Regions from separate parts of the Glutamicibacter sp. NPDC090743 genome, predicted to be linked through region 1. Evidence: riboswitches for the same ligand, from Rfam matches in the RefSeq annotation. Region 1 holds a riboswitch; each other region holds the start of a gene.
What was found. Region 1 has a riboswitch for S-adenosylmethionine ahead of ACIQTS_RS16345 (hypothetical protein). Riboswitches for the same ligand answer to the same signal wherever they lie in the genome.
Positions count from the first base shown of each region.

Region 2: it holds a riboswitch for S-adenosylmethionine, as region 1 does, so the genes downstream of both, ACIQTS_RS14125 (methionine ABC transporter ATP-binding protein) here and ACIQTS_RS16345 (hypothetical protein) in region 1, are expected to answer to the same signal.
Region 3: it holds a riboswitch for S-adenosylmethionine, as region 1 does, so the genes downstream of both, ACIQTS_RS12595 (OsmC family protein) here and ACIQTS_RS16345 (hypothetical protein) in region 1, are expected to answer to the same signal.
Region 4: it holds a riboswitch for S-adenosylmethionine, as region 1 does, so the genes downstream of both, ACIQTS_RS05780 (flavin reductase family protein) here and ACIQTS_RS16345 (hypothetical protein) in region 1, are expected to answer to the same signal.

Region 1 is NZ_JBIVXE010000008.1:44,497-46,693, reverse strand. Features, by position in the region: gene ACIQTS_RS16350 (DinB family protein) at 100-687, shown strand; SAM riboswitch class IV at 755-868, shown strand; gene ACIQTS_RS16345 (hypothetical protein) at 885-1,151, shown strand; gene ACIQTS_RS16340 (VIT1/CCC1 transporter family protein) at 1,207-2,197, shown strand, end outside.
Region 2 is NZ_JBIVXE010000006.1:234,185-236,381, forward strand. Features, by position in the region: gene ACIQTS_RS14120 (methionine ABC transporter permease) at 1-271, opposite strand, end outside; gene ACIQTS_RS14125 (methionine ABC transporter ATP-binding protein) at 288-1,094, opposite strand; SAM riboswitch class I at 1,178-1,267, opposite strand; gene ACIQTS_RS14130 (NAD(P)H-binding protein) at 1,551-2,197, shown strand, end outside.
Region 3 is NZ_JBIVXE010000005.1:360,978-363,174, forward strand. Features, by position in the region: gene ACIQTS_RS12590 (DEAD/DEAH box helicase) at 1-1,079, opposite strand, end outside; SAM riboswitch class IV at 1,220-1,341, shown strand; gene ACIQTS_RS12595 (OsmC family protein) at 1,373-1,924, shown strand; gene ACIQTS_RS12600 (L-idonate 5-dehydrogenase) at 2,001-2,197, opposite strand, start outside.
Region 4 is NZ_JBIVXE010000002.1:506,936-509,132, forward strand. Features, by position in the region: gene ACIQTS_RS05780 (flavin reductase family protein) at 420-920, opposite strand; SAM riboswitch class IV at 1,015-1,131, opposite strand; gene ACIQTS_RS05785 (long-chain-fatty-acid--CoA ligase) at 1,508-2,197, shown strand, end outside.

The sequences.
Region 1 (2,197 bases):
CGCAACCACTTTGGCTTCAAGGCCTGCGGGGCAAGTTTACCAATGGTAAACACACCGCGCCCTCTACCGCGAGGCTGCAGCGCTCACTAGACTCTGTCCATGGACAGCACCAAGGACAAGCTCTGCGGGTACCTGAACGACGCGCGCGAGAATGCGATCTACAAGGCAGAAGGCCTCGCCGAACACCTGGCACGCACTCCGCTCACCCCCACAGGCACCCATATCCTGGGAGTACTGCACCATTTGGCGATCAATGAATACGAATATTTCGGCACCTGCCTCAAGCGCAGGGCCGATGACCGCTACGTTCGCGAATTCATTGCGCCGCATGATCCCGACGCGGATTTCCTCCCGCCAGCAGATATGGATGCGCAACAGCTGATCGGCCTGTATCGGAAAGCCATCGCCTTCGCCGATGAAGCCATCAGCGACCTGCCCCTGGACTGTCCCGTAGAGGTACCGTGGTGGGGGCCAGCTGGCAAAACCACCTTGGATCACCTGCTCATCCATGCGCTCGCCGAGACCTCCCGGCATGCAGGGCATCTGGATATTATCCGCGAGCAGCTCGATGGCCGTGCTGGCTGGACCGCGCAACTGGATCTGCTGCCCGGCTACACCGCGGGGCAATGGGCCGAACAACGCGAGAAGCTGCAGCAACTGGCCAATGCCTTTGCCCCGGGCAGCTGAGCCGCAGTCATATTACGCATTCGGACTTCACCGCGCCCTGCCACCGGCGGTACCATCGGAAATGTTGCTTCACGAGACGCGGCGCCAAGCTCCGACTGGCCGCGCACCAACCCCAAGTTCATGGGTGGTTCGGATGAGGAAGCGGTCCGCGCATCAACAGGTGCACGGGCAAGAGCGCGCAAGAGAGTTGACGTCCCATGGCATATCCGATTCTGCCCGTCATCGACCGCCAGACCGGCCAAGTGCAGTTCAAGGCCGAAGGCCGCTGGCGCACCTGCTACGTTGCAGATCCGCTCAGGCTTGAACAGCTCATTGCTCGTTGTGCCCGCCGGCCGACCTTCGACCCGGCCACATCTGAATTGCTGCTGGTGGTGCCAGTCGCCGGAGATCCTGCGGGCAAGCGATTTGCTTTTAGTCTTGCCAAATTCCCAAGTGCAGGAGCCCTGACTAAACTGGGTAGTTGATCCGATCCACGGGTTTCATTGGGAAACTCCATGTTCCAGGAGAGTCATCTTCGCGATGTCACAGCACTCAGCAACCGAACCTACCAAAGCGCAGATCCAGCGATGGCGCAAGTATCTCGCTGATGAAGTCGCAGAAGGCTCCATCTACCGGGCCCTCGCGGAAAAGAAAACCGGGCAGGAACGGCAAATCCTGCTGGGCCTGGCAGAGGCGGAAGCACGCCACGAATCCCACTGGCGCGTCCTGCTCGGCGAACATGTCAAGGAAGTCCGCCCGTCGCTGCGCCGCACCATGCTGCGTTTCCTGGCATTGCATTTCGGTTCGGTCTTCGTCCTGGCCATGGCCCAGCGCTCCGAGAGCAGTTCGCCCTACCGCGATGACAAGGACGCCACCGCGCAGATGGCGGCCGACGAACAGGTCCACGAAGAAGTCGTTCGCGCGCTTGCTACAGCAGGCCGTGCGCGCCTTTCGGGCAACTTCCGTGCTGCGGTCTTCGGCGCCAACGACGGGCTGGTTTCCAATCTCGCGTTGATCATGGGCATCGGTGCGACCGGTGTTTCAGCGACCTTCGTGCTGTTCTCCGGCATTGCCGGCTTGCTGGCCGGTGCACTGTCCATGGCAGCTGGCGAATACGTTTCGGTGCGTTCCCAGCGCGAGCTGCTGACAGCTTCACGCCCAACCCAGGTCACGCTGACAGCGGCCCCGAACCTTGATCTGGACGCCAACGAGCTGCTGCTAATCTATAAGGCCCGCGGCATGAGCGATGAAGATGCCGAGCACCGGGCCGCCGAACGCATGGGCCTGTTCACCTGCGATTGCAACCCCGACTTCTCGCTGAACCCAGAGGGTCGCGGCGAAGAACTCGAGAAGGAGCACCAGGAGCTGGGTTCGGCCACCGGTGCGGCGGCCACCTCGTTCTTCCTCTTTGCTTCCGGTGCTGTGGTGCCGATCCTGCCGTATATCCTTGGCCTGTCCGGCATGACCGCGATCATCGTCTCGGTAGTCCTGGTGGGATTGGCCCTGATGATCACCGGCGGGATCGTAGGCC
Region 2 (2,197 bases), on a different contig from region 1:
TGAGGAATGGGAAGGAACGGATTGTATTGACCAGCCCGTCAACGATTCGGTGCAGTCGCGGACGTGGGCGCAAACCGTTGGGAGACATCGAGTAAAGCCAAATGCCCAGCGGGGTTCCCAGGAGAATCGCGATCGGGATGGAAACCAGCAGCATCGCAAAGGTCTGCGCCATGGCGACCCAGATTTCCGGGGCAAGTTCGATGATGCGGTCAAAACTGAAAGCTGCTGCGTTGCCGTTGCTCGTGGCTAGCACTACTGACGTGAAATTCATTGGTAATCCAGGTTCTCTATACGCGGGCTACGGTGGCAGCGACGGCTTGGTCCTGCTTTGGCTGGCGGTTAAGCGTGAGTTCGTCACTGATCAGGTAGCGGCCGATTGGCGTCACTGGTTCAAAGCCTGGTTCTCGCAACGAACTCAGGGCGAACTCTTCAACTACCGCTCCGTCTTCCATGACCGAAACCTTGTCGGCAATGGCCTTAATAACGTTCATCTCGTGGGTGACGATGACTGTGGTGATGCCAAGGCTGGCGTTGATGTCACTGAGGTATTGCAGCACCGACGTTGTCGTTCTAGGATCCACAGCACTGGTTGGCTCATCGCACAGCAGGACCTTGGGCTCGGTGACCAGCGCGCGGGCAATGGCGATGCGCTGTTTCTGGCCGCCCGAAAGCTGTCCTGGATAGGCGGCAGCCTTGTCAGCGAGGTCCACTATGGACAGCGCTTCCAGCGCACGTTCACGGCGTTGCTTTTTCGGAACACCAGCGAACTTCAGATTCAGCTCGACGTTCTGTTGCGCGGTGCGATTGTTCAGCAGGTTGAAGTGCTGGAAGATCATCCCGATCTCATGACGCTGCTTTCGCAGGTCTCCTTCACTGAGCCCGGTCAGTTCGACGCCATCCACGATGACCTGGCCCGACGTGGGACGCTGCAGCAAATTGATATTGCGCAATAGCGTTGACTTTCCCGCACCGGAAAATCCGATAATTCCATGGATGGTTCCGGCCTGGATTTCCAGCGAGACATCCTTGACGGCCGTGAATTGATCTTGGCCCTTGCCGAAGGCGGTCGTTACGTTTTCAAGACGAATCATCATCGCTCCCTTGGTGCTTGGTTATGCGGAGCGCACTTCGCGAAAATCATCTGCGTTCCACAGATTTTCCGTCGCGAAGTGAAAGTACTCCATCGGTTCTGGCTGTAGCACCGCTCCCTCTCGGGTGGTTGCTGCGACGTCGTTGAGCCAGATCTCTCAGTCGCTCTGGATGGTGTGCGTTCGGTTGTACGAGCCGAACAATTCAAGTCTGGAGTCCACGCCCGCAGGCCGGCAAACGTTACTTCAATCGGCGTCATCAAGTCATAGTCCGGACGGATCCACGCTGAAATCACGCAATAATCCACGTAGCAATCTGACACATTTCGCTACTTCCCCTCTTTGTGACGAAAGCCTTGCAGTTTCTGCCCATCTCTCGCTGGCTTGTGCCAGCAATCTTGGGTGGGGAATTCAGCGATGCCTACGGTGGTTGTAGCAGATGCAGACCAACGAGAGGACCCCATGAAGATCGCAATTACCGGTGCCACCGGACAGCTTGGAAATCTAGTCATCGACGCGCTGCTGGCGCGCGGGGCGAATGCCGCTGATCTGGTCGCCATTGGCCGCTCCGAGCAGAAGCTGGAACCGCTCGCAGGCAAAGGCCTGGAAACCCGTGTTGCCGATTACAACGCCCAGCCAACTCTCGTGTCCGCACTCGAAGGCATAGACAAGCTGCTGCTGATTTCGGCCAGCGAGGTGGGCCAGCGCGTTGCCCAGCATGAGAACGTCATCAATGCCGCCAAGCACGTGGATGTCTCGCTGATCGCCTACACCTCCATTGCCAACGCCCTGTCCGGCGGCATGAAGCTCGCCGAGGAGCACATCGCCACCGAACGGCTGCTGGCCGGATCCGGCATCGACTACGTGCTGTTGCGCAATGGATGGTACATCGAGAACTACACCGACCAGTTGATGGGCTACCTCAACAGCGGCACGGTGCTCGGTGCCGCCGGCGACGGCAAGATCAGCGCTGCCGCCCGTGCAGACTATGCGGATGCCGCTGCGGCCGTGCTGCTTTCCGAGGAAGACCAGAACGGCAGGATCTACGAGCTGGGCAGCGACAAGCCATTCACCCTCGCCCAGCTTGCTGGCGCGGTTGGCGCTGCCGC
Region 3 (2,197 bases), on a different contig from region 1:
GCCATCAGGCGCAATCGATCCAGGTGCTGGCGCTCGAAAAGCTCAACGCCTTCCTGCGGGATGGATTGCGCACCGGATTCAATAAATGTGGCCAGTTCCTTCGTGACCGGTTCAGCGAACCGGGCCAAACCGATTTCCCTGGCCTTCGGCAAGGGGCTGGACGCGTAAGTCAACAAGGTCGGCGGCGTGCCTATGGGCAAGAGGTAGACGTGCTCTTCGCTCGGCCCGCGCAGCTTCCCTTCCATGCTCAGGCCATGTTCACCGCGACGCACATCCACGTGTGCCATGGCTGGTTGCTCGCTGAACTCCACCGGGGCCTTGGCCGTAGAACCACCGTTGACGATCTGCACTCCAGCTTCACGCAGGGCTTCGAACGCATCCAGCAGGTCCTGGCCTGGAAGATCCATCAAGGAGATCCACTCCTTGGGATCCCACGAATGGCGATAAGTATCTTGTTCAACGTGTTCACGCAACCGGTCCAGTTCAACGACCGCACGACGCTGCTTCTTGGAGAACCGCGCATCAAAAGCAACATTGCGCCAGCTGATCCCGGTTTGGATCCAGGGGCTCTTGGTTCCCTGGCGGGCCGGGCGTGCCTGCAAGGTCAGCGCGTCCTCGCCGCCATAACGGGGTTCGCTGACCACTTTCAGGATCAATCCCAGCGGTTCTTCGACAGCCAGCGGCTCATCGGAAATGACTGGAAGCAGACGGTCAAGGGTACGTTCCCACTGCGGCTTGCTATTGCGTTTCCATGCGTGGGGATCCACCCCGGAGTCGGAGACGAAGAAGCCCTGGTCTTCTTCGGTGGTGACCTCGATGAGCAAGGCGGCGACATCTTCACAGGACTGAACCCCCGGATGCTTCCCGCAGAAGCTGGTGAAGCTGATATTGCCCTCGGTGATTTCCAATTGGGCCATCACCGATTCGCGCAGCACCACACCGGAGATGCGGGTAGATCCCGGTTGCATTACCCGGTTGGCGATCTGCACTTTTCCGGAATCACACAGGAACTGGCCCAGGTTGTATTCGGATTCGGTCACCAAGGTCTGGGCCGCAGAAAGTGTCAGCTGGAATTCCATACTCGCCGTTCATTGTTCGTGCAGTGGGCGCCCGAGAGCTAGATTCCATCTTAGCGAGCCGGAAAGCAAGATGCCCGGTGACGAAAAGTTACTTCTGCCCTTTACCCGCGGGCCCTGTAACCGATAGAAATTAATCACTGAATCACGAGTTCCACTCTTTGAGCCCTGGCTGAGTGGACGGCAACCCTCCTGCGTCATTGTGCGGGGTGCCCCAGGTGAAGATTCGACGCATCTTGACAGCCAAGATGCGTAAGCGATGGCGCCCCTTGCGCCAGAAAGGGGATCAATTCCCCATGACTAATGCAGCATCTGCCCCAACCGTATCCGAAGACCGCGCACAGCGCCTGCAGGAAGCAGGCAAGGGCTGGGGCGAACGAATTTCGGCTGCCCCGCAAAGTGCCCAATTGACTTTCACTGTGGAGGGCGAAGGCTTCGATTCAGTAGCCAGCAACATTGTCTCGGGCAAGCACACCTTCCAGGTCGACGAGCCAGCTGCCCTGGGTGGCAGCGACCTGGCCGCAAGCCCCGTGGAATACGCGCTCGGAGCGCTCATCTCCTGCCAGGTTGTGGTCTACCGCTTGTACGCGCAGAACCTCGGCATCCAGGTGGACGACGTGAAGATCCAGGCCAATGGCCACCTCGATGTCCGCGGACTCTTTGGCATCGACCAGACCATCCGCCCCGGCTTCTCGTCGGTGGATCTGGACATCCGGATTGCCGGACCGGAATCAGCTGAACGCTATGAAGAACTGCGCCGCGCAGTGGATGCCCACTGCCCGGTGCTGGACCTCTTCGCCAATCCGGTGCCCGTGACAACCGCGGTAAGCATCGCAGAGTCCAACTAGAGTTCGCTGAAGCAAAGAGCACCGCGGCGGCCCCTGACTTCAGGGGCCGCCGCGGTGCACTTCTAGCTGAAGCCAACTACTGCCCCAGGAAGTTCAGCAGGACTTTACCGGAGCGAGCCGAATCCTTCGCCGTTTCAAAAGCTTCAAGCGAATCGGCGACCGCGAACTCGTGGGTAACCGCCTCGGAAACCTGCAGCGACCCGTCGGCCAGGGCAGCAAGCACCTGGTCGATTTCGTCGTTGAAGCGGAAGGAACCAACCAGTTCCAGCTCGC
Region 4 (2,197 bases), on a different contig from region 1:
AGACGCCATAAAGCGCCGGTTTCATTTGTGATGCGCAGCCTTTGCATGGCTCGGAAACCCCATCCGAGGGTTGCCGGCAATTCGCTGCCACTCTGGTCCAGCGTGCAGCGAGGATCCATGAGCTACCTGCGCGGTTCTGTTCGACAGCCCAGGCGGGTGGCGGATATGGCGAGTTCAAGGTTTCTCGCGACAGATACTTTGATGACGAGGTTATCGCCAAATGCCTGGGGCAGCTGGCCCAAGATGGCAGGCCATGAGATTGCCAGCCATCTTGCCACGTCTTCAGGGTGGCGAGAGAGAACGGGCATTGCCGGTGTCGAGGGCTGCGGGGAACGGCTCAACCCGCCCAACCGGAATTCAAAAAGCTCCGGCCAGATCGATGATTTGATCTCGCCGGAGCTTTGGAAGATGCGAAGCGCTTATACGAGCTCAGGAATCGGCAGCGAATGGAACCGCGAATCATGGAAGATCTGTGGCGAGTGCTCGGAGGTGCGGTGCCCGTGGACTTCCATCAGGACTACCCAGTGATCCCCCGCTTCGACCTCGTTGTAGATCGAAGTCTCCAGCCACAACGTGGAGTCGTTGACGAAGAGCGCGCCCTGATCCGAGGAATAGGTATCGATTCCGCGGAACCGGTCGCCATTTTTCGACGCAATCTGAGCGCAGACACCATCATTGCGTTCGCTCAGCACTGAGACGCCAATGCGGCCAGCTTCGCGCAGCTTTGGCCAAGTGTTCGAGGACTTCTGCACGGCGAACATCACCAGTGCAGGTTCGAGGGAAACTCCCACGGTAAACGATGAAGCGACAATTCCGGTCTTCACGCCATCCAGTTCTGCACAGAGGGCGGCTACCCCTGATGGATGCTGAGCGAAAACCTTGCGCAGGGTCAACGGGTCAAGTTCAAGATTCAATGACATGGCTCGATTCCTTTGGGTCTTGCCCACCGCGCAGTAGCCTGCAAGCATTGGCTTCTCGTTACTCGAAGCCGCTTGGGCTGAAGTTCCGCGCCGTGTGCGGTACTTGTTCCAGCACATTTTGTGTGGAACCGAATCCTCACCTGGAGCACCCCACTACCGTTGAGAGGGTTGCCGATCAGCAAGCCAGGGCTTATAGCTGATGCTCTTGATTCTGTTTAAAACGATATGGCTCATGACGAACAGCCGTCAAACATTTCACTTCGCAAATCGCAATATTCGACGCAATATTCGATCCAAGGCCCCGCCAGAAGTCCTTGGGCAGTCTTTTATTCGCCATACGCCGCGCTTCTTGAACGCCTCGGCCCCATGATCGCAGCAGGCTTCCGCCGCTCTTGATTCGGCAGAACACTAACGCCTCCCCTGGGCTCGGTGCCCTGGCGCGAATTCCCTACCGCCCACCGTAATGAAACTTGGTTTCCCGGCATGACGCTGAGGTTCATGCCACTATTGGTCATGGAGTGCATTGAGTCACACTCCTGCTTATTGTTCTCCGTAACCATCGATGACGATTGAGGAATAGCCACACCATGGTAGAGATTCAGGCAAACCATTCAGAATTGACCCCACTGCGTTTCTTGGAACGCACAGCCGAGGCCTATCCGAAGAAGACCGCCGTCATCCATGGAACTCGCAGCTTCTCCTATGAAGATTTCGAAGCACGGGTGCACCGCTTTGCCCAGGCGCTGAAGGCTCGCATTGAGCCGGGCGACCGCGTGGCCGTGCTGGCACCGAATACTCCCGAAATGCTCATGGCGCATTACGCCGTACCGCTGTCAGGCGCAGTCCTCGTTGCCCTGAACACCCGACTTTCGGCCCACGAGCTGCAATACATCATTGATCATTCTGCTGCCAAGCTGATGCTTGCCGACACAGAGCTGTTGGAGAACACGAAGACCCTGCGCCGCGAGAACCCAACGCTGGAGGCGCTCATCGAGATCACCGATGACCAGTACGCCGGAGAACGTCCGGACGTGCCCGTGGACGCCACCTTGGACGAGCTAATCGCACAAGCCTCGGATGAAAGACTTCCCTACGCCATCGCCGATGAGCGGGCTCCGATCACTCTCAATTACACGTCGGGCACCACCGGCAAGCCGAAGGGTGTGCTCTACTCGCACCGCGGCAGCTACCTGAACTCGTTGGGCGAAGCGCACCACCAGGGCTTCACCGCCAAGACCCGCTACTTGTGGACCCTGCCGATGTTCCACTGCAACGGC